Regions from separate parts of the Bacillus sp. PK6-013 genome, predicted to be linked through region 3. Evidence: predicted binding sites of a transcription regulator. Region 3 holds the regulator's gene; each other region holds the start of a gene.
The links. The regulator NrdR, encoded in region 3, represses ribonucleotide reductase genes. The targets are predictions, from matches to a motif close to AACACNATATATNGTGTT.
Positions count from the first base shown of each region.

Region 1: nrdI (class Ib ribonucleoside-diphosphate reductase assembly flavoprotein NrdI) is a predicted target of NrdR. The motif match lies at 1,589-1,606, and genes of this name have one in related genera.
Region 2: M1E03_RS02685 (anaerobic ribonucleoside triphosphate reductase) is a predicted target of NrdR. The motif match lies at 2,189-2,206, and genes of this name have one in related genera.

Region 1 covers NZ_CP096417.1:2,400,320-2,404,536, reverse strand. The annotation lists gene miaA (tRNA (adenosine(37)-N6)-dimethylallyltransferase MiaA) at 1-636, shown strand, start outside; partial or broken gene hfq (RNA chaperone Hfq) at 678-900, shown strand; gene M1E03_RS12090 (hypothetical protein) at 1,225-1,437, shown strand; gene nrdI (class Ib ribonucleoside-diphosphate reductase assembly flavoprotein NrdI) at 1,688-2,083, shown strand; gene nrdE (class 1b ribonucleoside-diphosphate reductase subunit alpha) at 2,040-4,142, shown strand; gene nrdF (class 1b ribonucleoside-diphosphate reductase subunit beta) at 4,163-4,217, shown strand, end outside.
Region 2 covers NZ_CP096417.1:544,674-548,890, forward strand. The annotation lists gene M1E03_RS02670 (sugar kinase) at 1-363, shown strand, start outside; gene M1E03_RS02675 (bifunctional 4-hydroxy-2-oxoglutarate aldolase/2-dehydro-3-deoxy-phosphogluconate aldolase) at 369-983, shown strand; gene kdgT (2-keto-3-deoxygluconate transporter) at 1,069-2,064, shown strand; gene M1E03_RS02685 (anaerobic ribonucleoside triphosphate reductase) at 2,224-4,092, shown strand; gene nrdG (anaerobic ribonucleoside-triphosphate reductase activating protein) at 4,089-4,217, shown strand, end outside.
Region 3 covers NZ_CP096417.1:1,242,669-1,246,885, reverse strand. The annotation lists gene dnaI (primosomal protein DnaI) at 1-418, opposite strand, end outside; gene M1E03_RS06325 (replication initiation and membrane attachment family protein) at 434-1,858, opposite strand; gene nrdR (transcriptional regulator NrdR) at 1,975-2,433, opposite strand; gene M1E03_RS06315 (cytosolic protein) at 2,450-2,842, opposite strand; gene speD (adenosylmethionine decarboxylase) at 3,028-3,414, opposite strand; gene M1E03_RS06305 (glyceraldehyde-3-phosphate dehydrogenase) at 3,650-4,217, opposite strand, start outside.

The DNA.
Region 1 (4,217 bases), 1.2 Mb from region 3:
ACAGGGCTCTATATCCAGTCTGTCCTTTATGACTATTCATTCACAGAGGAAGCGGGCGATCCTGAGTTCCGAGCGGAGATGGAGGCGCTCTCTGACAAGAGAGGAGCCGAATATGTTCACTGTCTTTTGAAAGAGCGCGATCCCGGAGCGGCAAAAGCCATACATCCAAACAATAAACGAAGGGTCATCAGGGCGCTTGAAATTTTCCATACGACAGGAAAAACGATGTCTGAACATATAGAAGGACAGCGAAAAGAGCTGTTATACACCACGGCTCTCATCGGTTTGACGATGGAACGGGAAGTGCTGTATGACAGGATCAACAGCCGCGTAGACCAGATGATGGATGAGGGGCTGCTGAATGAAGTGAAACAGCTTTATGATGAAAACATAAGAAATTGCCAGTCTGTTCAGGCCATCGGGTACAAAGAGCTTTATGCGCACCTTGAAGGCAGAGCGTCCTTGGAAGAGGCGGTTGAGACGTTGAAGCGGAATTCGAGACGCTACGCCAAAAGACAGCTGACATGGTTCAGAAATCAAATGGATGTCGCCTGGTATGACATGACGCCCCCTGTCAATATCGAGCAGAAAAAACAGGAAATTTTCACTTACATAGCAGGAAAGCTCGAACTTTAATCGAAACAGTATGGTATAGAGAAACAAGGAGGACCAGAAACATGAAATCGATAAATATTCAAGATCAGTTTTTGAATCAGATTCGGAAAGAAAGTACATTTGTCACGGTCTTTTTACTGAATGGATTTCAGCTGCGCGGACAAGTAAAAGGATTTGACAACTTTACAGTGTTGATTGAATCGGAAGGAAAGCAGCAGCTTATATACAAACATGCCATTTCCACATTTGCACCGCAAAAAAAACGTTCAACTCGAACTCGAATAGCGATTTACGGCTAAAAGACCATGCCTGGCATGGTCTTTTCAGATTGCCTGACAAAATCCTGAAACAGTTTACTGTTTACTGTTTTGGGATTTTGTCGTTTTCGAGGCGACTTTACAATCAACTGCGGCCGTTGCCGGTCCTGCCGAGCAGGAGTCTGGGAATAAAAGGAACGGCGGCCAATTGCCGGACATCCTGTCTAAAACGCCGCCGTCATCACGTCCTGTGAAAGACCGAGGCATTCAAATTTACAAAGCGGCATCTAATCGCTAAACTAAGTAGTGTTTACATCAATTCAGTTTGAAAATGAAAAGGAATGAGCGAACAATGAAACCTAAGATCGTCATCAACCATTGGGAAGAGACGTGTGAAGATGATTCCTGCTATGAATACGGCACAAGTATTCTCGTCAACGGAAAAGAACTTGTCAGGGAAGCGTCGATCATGACGGCTGTTCAGTCGGTTCTTAAGGAACTCGGCATCGAAGCCGATATTAAAGAGGTATGCGAGAACAAGTGCTGTGACACTTACAAAAAATAAGCGAAAAAGTCTAGTCTACTAACTCAATTTTTTTCGTGTTATGATAGATTTCGGTTTGTGAGTAGGATGAGCGAACGGCTCTCATTCTACTCATATTTCTTTGGCCTTAGGCCTCCTAAGCTGAAGCAAATTGTGAACTTTCATCAACCTGAGCACAATATATTGTGTTTTCTTGAATGATAGTATACTATATATTGTGTAAGGTTCGAGTTGAAAGACTCGGAAACAATTTTACTAGGTCGTGATAATGATGATTCAGATCGTATTTGATTCAAAAACGGGAAACGTTCAGCGCTTTGTGGATAAGACGCCTTTTCGCAATAAACGGAAAGTCAGCACAGAGGAGTATCTAGACGAACCGTTTGTTTTGATCACGTACACGACAGGGTTTGGGGAAGTTCCGAAAACGACTGAGATGTTTCTTGAGAAAAACGCCCATCTTCTTTTGGGAGTTGCGGCAAGCGGAAACAGAGTGTGGGGAGACAATTTTGCGAAAAGCGCAGAAAAAATCTCGAAGCAGTATCAGGTTCCGATTCTCGGCAAATTTGAGCTCAGCGGGACGGCCAAAGACGTTGAACTGTTTACTCAGGAGGTAGAAAGAATTGTCACAAAATCAAGTGCCAAAATGGATCCAGTTAAACAATGAGATCATGATCCAAAAAGACGGGAAATTCCAGTTTGATAAAGATAAAGAAGCTGTACATAGTTATTTTGTAGACTATATCAACCAAAATACGGTATTTTTCCATGATCTGAAAGAGAAAATCGATTACTTAATCAAGAATGACTACTATGAAGAAGAGTTTTTAAGCCGCTACACGTTCGAAGAAATCAAGGAAGTGTTCAAAGAGGCTTACGCTAAAAAATTCAGATTCCCGTCCTTTATGAGCGCTTTTAAGTTTTACAATGACTATGCGCTGAAGACAAACGACAAGAAAAAAATTCTTGAACGCTATGAAGACAGAATCTCTATCGTAGCTTTATTTTTTGCAAACGGGGATAAGGAGAAGGCGAAGGAATTCGTCAGAATGATGATCAACCAGGAGTATCAGCCGAGCACGCCGACGTTCTTAAATGCCGGCCGCAAACGCCGCGGAGAGCTGGTCAGCTGCTTCCTCTTGGAAGTCAATGATTCCTTGAACGACATCTCGAGAGCGATTGATATTTCAATGCAGCTGTCAAAGCTAGGCGGAGGCGTATCGTTGAACCTTTCAAAACTGCGTGCGAAAGGCGAAGCGATCAAAGACGTCGAAAACGCGACAAAAGGCGTTGTCGGCGTGATGAAGCTTCTTGACAACGCATTCCGTTACGCTGATCAGATGGGACAAAGACAAGGCTCAGGGGCTGCATACTTAAACATTTTCCACCGCGACATCAACGATTTCCTCGATACGAAGAAGATTTCCGCTGATGAGGATGTCCGGGTGAAAACATTGTCCATCGGAGTCGTCATTCCAGATAAATTCATCGAGCTTGCAAGAGAGGATAAAGCGGCATACGTATTCTATCCGCACACCGTTTATAAAGCGTACGGCGAGCACCTCGATGAAATGGATATGAACGAGATGTACGACCGGCTTGTGGAAGATCCGCGCGTCAAAAAAGAAAAAATCCACCCGCGCAAGATGCTCGAAAAGCTTGCGATGTTAAGATCGGAATCAGGATATCCGTACATTATGTTCCAGGACAATGTCAACAACGCGCATGCGAACAATCATATTTCCAAGGTTAAATTTTCCAACCTTTGCTCAGAGGTTCTTCAGGCTTCACAGGTTTCTTCATACACAGACTACGGTCAAGAAGATGAGATCGGCCTGGACATCTCCTGCAACCTTGGTTCATTGAACATATTGAACGTCATGAAAAACAAATCGCTTGAGCAGACGGTTAAGCTTGCAACCGATTCGCTGACGCACGTTTCTGAAACGACGAACATCACGAACGCACCGGCGGTCAAAAAAGCGAACAAAGCGATGAAATCCATCGGCCTTGGAGCGATGAACCTGCACGGATTCCTGGCACAGAACAATATCGCCTACGAAAGTGAGGAAGCGAGGGACTTCGCGAACACTTTCTTTATGATGATGAACTTTTACTCGATTGAACGGTCTGCCGAAATCGCCAAAGAAAAAGGTGAGACGTACCATAACTACGAAGGTTCGGCTTACGCAACGGGTGAATACTTCGAAAAGTATGTTACACAAGATTTCTCGCCTAAATTCGAAAAAGTGGCCAAGCTTTTTGAAGGCATGCACATCCCGACAAAAGAAGACTGGGAACAGCTGAAACAGTTTGTCAAAGAACACGGATTGTATCACAGCTACAGACTGTGCATCGCACCGACCGGGTCCATTTCATATGTACAGTCAAGTACGGCATCAGTCATGCCGATCATGGAGCGGATTGAAGAAAGAACTTACGGCAACTCCAAGACGTACTATCCGATGCCTGGACTTGCGCCGAGCAACTGGTTCTACTATAAAGAAGCGTATGATATGGACATGTTCAGAGTTGTCGACATGATCTCGACGATTCAGCAGCACGTTGACCAAGGCATAAGCTTTACATTGTTCCTGAAAGATACAATGACGACACGCGATCTGAACCGGATCGATCTTTATGCCCACCATAAAGGAATCAAAACACTTTACTATGCAAGAACGAAGGATACAGGGCAAGAAGGCTGCCTTTCTTGTGTCGTTTGATTAAAGGAGAGTATGCGAAAGTGACGAAAATTTATGATGCAGCAAACTGGTCAAAGCATGAAGATGATTTTACCC
Region 2 (4,217 bases), 700 kb from region 3:
CTCCTGACAGGCTGCAATTCTCCCGAGGATATCGCTAAATATTATGTGATGCAGGGGGTCAAGGTCATTGTCATCAAGCTTGGAAAAGAGGGGGCTTATTACCGGACACCGGACAAAGAGGGTTATGTGCCGGGTTATCAGGTGGAAAAGGTTGTTGATACCGTTGGCGCTGGTGACGGTTTTGCCGTCGGCATGATCAGCGGTCTATTAGACGGATTGCCGCTTGAAGAAGCAGTTCAGAGGGCAAATGCGATCGGAGCTCTGGCCGTCATGGCTCCGGGTGATATGGACGGTCTGCCGTCAAGGGATCAATTGAAAGCTTTTATGGCCGCAGAGGCAAACAACCAAAAAACAGGAGGTTGACCGTAATGGAAATGTCTATGATCGGAAAAGTGCAGGAGCAGCTGGCCGAGGCCGGGCTGATCGCGGTCGTCCGCGCAGGCGATAAGGAAGCTGCTGAGGAAAGCATTCACAGATTGATCGACAAAGGAATTACTGCGATTGAAATCACATATACGACGCCGGGAGCGTCTGAGCTGATTGAAAAATTTGCAGGAAAAGACGGCCTCCTTGTCGGAGCCGGAACGGTGGTTGAAAGCGAACAGGCGAGGGAAGCCGCGGCAGCGGGGGCAAAATTCATCGTCAGTCCGGGTTTTTCAGAAAAATTGGCTGAGGAAGCCGCCTCATTGCATACATTTTTTATTCCCGGCATATTAACACCGAGCGAAATTATGGAAGCGGTCTCAAAGGGTTTTCGGGTTCTTAAGCTGTTTCCAGGGGGGACTTCCGGGATTCCTTACATGAAAAACCTCGCGGGCCCCTTTCCGAAGGTTCGTTTCATACCAACCGGGGGGATCCATCCGGGCGATGTGGAGAAATGGCTCGATGCCGGAGCATTGGCAGTTGGAGTGGGAAGCCAGCTGAACAAAGTGTCAGAAGCGGATATCCAGCGTATCTTTCAGCGTCGGATTCGGCAGAATTAAAGCGTGCGCAGCGTGAAAAGACTTCAGATTTTGCAAGATCGACAGCTTTGTTTTTTCATTAATTTCTAGAATGGGAGAAAAAATGATGAAAATTAAAGCAACGATTGAACGTGTGCCGGGCGGCATAATGATCATTCCGCTCTTTCTGGGCGCAACGCTGAATACGTTTGCTCCGGGAACCGCGGAGTTTTTCGGCGGATTTACAGGCGCCCTGATTACCGGAACGCTGCCGATTTTAGGAGTATTTATCTTTTGCGTTGGTGCAACAATAGATTTTCGTTCTTCAGGATATATTGCGAGGAAGGGACTGACACTTCTGATCGGCAAAGTCGGCATTGCCGCATTATTGGGTTTGATCGCAGCGCAGTTCATTCCAGATGAAGGCATTCAAAGCGGGTTTTTTGCCGGACTGTCAGTGCTTGCTATTGTAGCCGTTATGAATGAAACGAACGGCGGTCTGTATTTGGCGTTAATGAACCACATGGGAAGAAAGGAAGACGCCGGTGCTTTCGCCTTTATCAGCACGGAATCGGGCCCGTTTATGACGATGGTCACTTTCGGTGTGACAGGGCTCGCAGCATTTCCCTGGGAGACGCTGGCTGCAACCGTCATCCCGTTTTTACTCGGCTGTATTCTCGGAAACCTTGACCCTGAATTGCGCGAGTTGTTCGGAAAAGTCGTACCGGCGATCATTCCGTTCTTCGCATTTTCACTGGGAAACACGCTCGATTTTAAAATGTTAATCCAATCCGGCTTTTTAGGTATTGTTGTCGGCGTATCAGTCGTCGTTCTCTCGGGTGCTTCTCTATACCTGCTGGACCGCTTTGTCGCAAGAGGAGACGGCGTCGCGGGCGTCGCGGCATCGTCAACGGCCGGGGCTGCGGTAGCCGTGCCGTATGCGCTTGCCGATGCAAACCCCGTGTTTGCGCCGGTGGCTGATTCAGCGACCGCGATCATCGCGACAAGCGTCATTGTCACCTCGCTTCTGACGCCGCTTGCAACCGTCTGGATCGAAAAACGGACAAAACAAAGAAAACCTCCGAAACAAATGACGATCGATTACAAGTCATTTCGCCGCTGACGCACCGGGACATTTTGTCCGGGGCGTTTTTTTTATGACCGTTTTGAAATAACGTCACCAAATTGCTAAATTTAACGGGTATCATTTGTGCTAATATCAATATGTAGTGTCTTTCGAAAGTTCGGGCACTATATATGCTACTTTTTAGGAGAGATTAGGATGACAACAGGCTTTAAAGAACAGGGATTATTGCAATTGACAGAAACATTTCATGATATCGTCGGGTATGGAGATCACGATATTATGCAGGAAAATGCCAACGTAGACGGCCGCTCTCCGATGGGGCAAATGAGCCGGTTTGCATCCGAGAGTTCCAGACATTATGCGCTCCAGTACTTAATGTCGCCGGAAATCAAGAAAGCAGTCGATGACAACTTGATATATCCGCACGATTTAGACTATATGCCGAGCGGGACAACGACTTGCTGCCAGATCCCTTTGGGCCGGCTGTTAAAAGACGGATTCCATACAGGCCACGGCTCCCTCAGGGAACCGAAGGACATTATGAGCGCATTGTCACTCGCATCCATCATTTTTCAATCGAATCAAAATATGCAGCACGGCGGCCAGTCATTTCCGATGTTCGATTACGATCTGGCGCCTTACGTCCGCAAAACGTACGAAAAGCATCTGGTGAAAATCAAACAATACCCGACAACTTTGACAGAAGAAGAGATAAGGGAAAGAGCGTGGGAAGAAACGGACAACACAACTTACCAAGCGTGCGAAGCCTTTATACATAATGCCAACAGCATGCATTCGCGGGGCGGCGGACAGGTTCCGTTTGTTTCAATTAATTACGGCACGGATACGTCAAGGGAAGGCCGCCTTTTGATCAAAAATATTCTGAAGGCGACAAAAGCAGGTCTCGGCAAGGGGGAGACGCCGATTTTTCCGATTCAGATCTTCAAAATGAAAGAAGGCGTCAACGTCGATCAAACAGACCCTAACTATGACTTGTACCGGCTTGCATTGGAAACGAGCGCTGAAAGGCTGTTTCCGAACTTTAGCTTTATCGATTCGCCCGTGAATAAACCTTTTTATGACGGAACACCGGAAAGCGAAATCGCTTATATGGGATGCAGAACGCGCGTCATGGCCAATATTCATGGGAAAGAAAACAGCATCGGCAGAGGGAATTTGTCATTCACCTCGATCAACATTGTCAAAATAGCGCTGCTCAGCGAAAATGTTGAACAGTTTTTTGCTTTGCTGAACCGCTACATGGAATTAACGATTCAACAGCTGCTTGAACGGTACGCCTTTCAATGCAAAAAAAGAGCAAAAGACTTTAAGTTCCTGTATTCGCAAGGCATCTGGCATGAAAGCGAGAAGCTTGATCCTGAGGACACGCTCGAGGATGTGCTAAAGCACGGAACATTGAGCATCGGATTTATCGGACTGGCTGAAGCTTTGACTGCATTGACAGGAAAACATCACGGAGAAAGCGAAGAGTCGTTTGAACTCGGCAAAAAAATCGTTCAGTCGATGAGAGATAAGGCCGATGAAGCCACAGAAAAACACAAGCTGAACTTTTCTTTGATCGCCACACCGGCAGAAGGACTTTCAGGGAAATTTGTCAAAAAAGATAAATTGGAGTTCGGTTCGATCCACAATGTCACAGACCGGATCTACTATACGAACTCGTTTCACATCCCTGTTCACTATAAGCTGACTGCGGTTGAAAAGATCAGAAAAGAAGCGCCGTTCCATTTGATGTGCAATGGCGGGCATATCAGCTACATTGAGCTGGACGGAGACCCGAAAAAAAACATTAAAGCGATGGACATGATTGTAACCGCCATGCGCCGGTCAGGCATGGGCTACGCCTCGATCAACCATCCTGTCGACCACTGCAAGGCGTGCGGATTTACCGGAATCATCGATAACGAGTGCCCGCAGTGCAAAAATCGAGATGAGGCTTTGATTGAACGGATCAGACGGATTACGGGATATTTAGTCGGAGATATGTCAAAGTGGAATTCGGCGAAAAGACAAGAAGAAAAGGACAGAGTGAAGCACCTATGAAAGTGATGAATATTATCCATGACAGCATCGTAGACGGAGAAGGACTGAGAACAGTCGTGTTTTTAGCGGGCTGCCCGCATATGTGTGAAGGCTGCCATAATAAACAAAGCTGGAATATCAATAAC
Region 3 (4,217 bases):
TCGGATCATCTCCGTCAATATCGGCAAACGTAGCATTCAAGAGATCCTGTTGAATATAGATGCTTTTAATCAGCGACCGCTGTCTTTCCCTCTCGTCCGCTGCCTTTTTTTCCGGACACCTGTCATATTGAACATCGATCGTTTTTCCGTTCATCACAAGCTTTGGATGATAACCTTGAATCAGGTTTTTGCACTCTTTCAGACTCGAGCAGTCTTGGCATGCTTTGCTTTGCTGTGTAAATTCATAAAGCTTGTTTAGGCTCCTGTCGATCATTCCTTGATCCACTTCTGACTGGCGGCTGTTTAAAAACTCCTGAACATCCTTGTCAGAGAGCACTTTTTCTTTCATATCTTCAAGGCGTTTTTGAAAATCGGGTCTCGTCGTCACGCCTTGCAAAGCGCGTTTAATCGGCTCCATCATCTTCACCTCACATTAAAGAGCGGAATGGTTTTTCAGTTTTTTTATTTCTTCGAGCAGCTTCTGCTTCTGTTGGTCAAAGCCTTCTCTCGTTACGGAACCGGCCGGCTCTGTTTCGAGCGGTTTACTGTCGGCTTCGTCACTTTCCCGAAGCCAGTCAGGCAGCTTTTCTTCCCTGATGACTTTCTTGTTCCGGGAAGGCTTTTTCTTCCCTTCCGCCCATTCAAGATATTGGCGGTTTTCTTCTTTCGCAAGCTTCATAGCCTCTCTAACCGTGCGAACGTTTTTTCTGGCCCAGTGAGAAGCTATTTTTTGGGTGTAATTTTTCGAAAGCTTCATATCGGTTTTCAGCATGACATAATAAATCAGAACATTGATGACGCCGGGCTCTAATTTTTGGTCAAGCATTATTTCTTCTATAATTTTCAGATCGGCTTTGGATGGTTCCGCTCCGCCGCCGATATCCTGCAGCAGCTTTTTCGGCGATACCTGCTCAAGCAAAGCGATCAAATTGTCTTCCTTGGCGTTCGTTGACGACTGTTGATTCGGCTGTTCGCGGAGATTCATCGGCTGCACTTTGTCGACGAGCTCCGGAAGCGGGCCGCTGCGCTCGATCTGATACCAGTCGCTCGCCGCTTTTCTGAGCGCTTCTGTCGTGATCGTATCGTGCTCATCAACGGCTGACATGACGACGTTTTGCATCTGAAGCGGTTCGATCCCGTAGAGAAAGGCGAGCTTTTTAATCGTTTCCTTCACTTGGTCTGACAGCGCTTTTCTCGGAATAAGCGTGTCGGATAAACCGGCGAGAAACAGTTGAAAGTCAAAGGCGTCGTCTGTGACCGCCGCCGGTTTGCCATTCCCTTCTTTCATCCATTCACGATCTTCGCGAAGCTCCATCGCTTCGATCATATCGTCAGACATCTTCCATTCGCTCGGCTGGACAGATGCAAAAACTTCGTTGAAAGAACGGGTGATATCCCGTGCTTCTTCGGGAACAGACGGGTGGGAAAAGTATTCTTTCAGCTGCTGAAACCTCGCTTTTCCGACGCGGTTGTACAAGAAGACATTCAGCATGCCGTCCTGAAAGAACTCATCCGGTCTGAGCGGCGGAATCAATTCATATATAAACAAACGCTCGTCTTCCGTTTCTTTCATATAAGTTTTCAACAGTCCGATTCCCTCAAGCTTTTCCTTCTCTGAGTGAATCGTCTTCAGGTTGGTCTGCATCGCCGCCATCAGCTGTCTGTGAGTCGAGCTTTTCCCCCAGACTCTGTTTTGCTCCAGTTCCCCCCACAGCGTGAGAAACAAGCTGAATGAAAAAGAGCCGATTAGAGGCTGATACAATAGCGTGACAATTTGCCGGTCCAAGTCCTGAAGCAATCCGCAGCTTTTGACAACGTACGGATCGACAGGAAGCAAGTCTTTCCAATAATTACTCATATCTTTTGTCAACCTTCCACTTTGTTTCTTGTCCTCATTTTACACCTTTTTCAGGCCTTCATGTCACACGACCGTGGTTTTATCATGAGAAAAGAGCTGGATTAATTTACAGCTCTTTACCGTTCTTTCTTTATTAAGTCTTTCAGCTCGTCGATAAATACGTTAATATCTTTAAATTGGCGGTATACTGAAGCAAACCGGACGTATGCGACTTCGTCGATTTTCGCAAGCCGGTCCATCACCATTTCTCCGATCATATCGCTTTTCACTTCAGCAACGCCTTGATTTCTAAGCTCTTTTTCAATTTCAAAGCAAATATCCTCAAGTTGCTTTAAGGCGACAGGGCGTTTTTCGCACGCTTTGATCAAACCGCGGAGCATCTTCTCGCGGCTGAATTCTTCCCGGATTCCTTCTTTTTTTACGACGATGAGCGGAATTTCTTCCACTTTTTCAAATGTAGTAAATCGATAGTTGCATGATTCGCATTCGCGTCTTCTGCGAATCGATCTGCCTTCGTCAACGGGACGGGAGTCCAAAACCCTCGTCCCGTTATGCTGACATGCTGGACATTTCATTTTTTCAGCTCCCTATTCAATTGTTTGAATGTACAGATTTCTGCAGCTTTCCGTCCAGTTCGCTGTATAGCGTCGAGACAAGCCCGCGGCTGTAGCCAAAATCGGTCGGCAAAAACGTTTCCGTTGACACATTAAAATCCACCGCTGTATCAAAAGGGCGAATCGACACGACTGTCGCCACCACAAAAGCTTTTCTCGTTTTTTTCACCTCGGCGCTGATTTCTCCTCTTTCTTCCGACACCGATGTCACCTTACAGCCGTCAAGGCCTTCCAGCACTTCCTTTACAGCATTGAGCGTTTCTTTTGACGCCGCTTTATAATAGCGGCTCTTCAGCTCGTCCGAAGGATGGCGGTCAGACGTTTCGGCGTGTGTAGAAAAAAACCGGTGAATGTTTTGAAAAAGACTCATATCCCCTGTCCCCTTTGTCTTTCTTCTCTATATTTTATTAAAAAAATGGTTGATTTCCAAGGGAAAACAAATTAGGGCAAGAGAATGCCGGGGAGAATATGTTTCGGGGATTGTCGCGAGAGGAAAGAAAAAGGAGCGGATTTTAAAAGCGGTGTCCGCTTTTTCATCCAGCTCCTCTATCGGCATTAAAGTGCCTGTGCTTTGGCGTTGGCCTGTTTCACCTGAACAGGTCCCATGCCTCTCGGTATTTCAATGTTCTCTCTTGTTTCTGCTCTTAATTCTTCTGCGATATAATCGGCAGCTACGTTCGGATCTAAATCTCCGCAAGTATAAACATCAATGCTGGCATATCCGTGTTCAGGAAAACTGTGAATGGTCAAGTGAGATTCAGAAATGATCACAACCCCGCTTACACCTTGAGGTGCAAACTTATGAAAGGCTACCTCACGTACCTCAGCACCTGACTTCAGTGCCGCATTTACAAACGTTTTTTCAATAAAATCCATGTCATTCAGCTTATCAAAATCGCATCCCCACAGTTCGGAGATAACGTGACGCCCCATTGTTTCCATAGCATGGACCCCCCTTAACAAGAATTAGAAAAGTGAATTTCCAAGCAACTGAACCGGTCATTTACCACGGGGGAAAGTTAGTCCGGAGAGGTCCTAACCCTTTAAGTAATGCCGAAGCGCTCACGAACTAGAAGTTCACGAAAAATAGTATACTTTGTTTGAATATTTTTTGCAAGGCGGTTTTATCATTTGATGGTTAAGGGGTATTTATTTTTTATCCGTCCATGCTCTTATTTTATACAGCCGAAGGGTGTTTCATTCTTGAAGCCACGTATCTGATTAAATCGACAACCCTGCACGAATATCCCCATTCGTTGTCATACCATGCGAGCACTTTCACCTTTCTGTTCTCAAGCACCATTGTTGAAAGGCTGTCGATCACCGCCGAGTATGGATTCGTATTAAAATCGGATGAGACAAGCGGTTCATCGCATACATCGAGGATCCCGGACATCGAGCCTGCCGCCGCCATTCGGAACGCTTCATTAATATCTTCTGCCGTCGCATCGCTTTTTAAATCAGCCACAAGGTCAACGAGTGACACATTTGAGACGGGAACGCGCAGGGCCAGGCCGTGCATTCTTCCTTTTAAATGTGGCATGACAAGTGACAGCGCTTTCGCGGCGCCTGTCGTTGTCGGAATGATCGAAGAACCGCAGGCGCGCGCCCTTCTCAAGTCTTTGTGCGGATTATCAATATTTTTTTGATCATTTGTAAATGCGTGAACAGTGGTCACCAGGCCGTTTTCAATGCCAAATGCATCATCAAGCACTTTTGCGACAGGAGCGAGACAATTCGTCGTA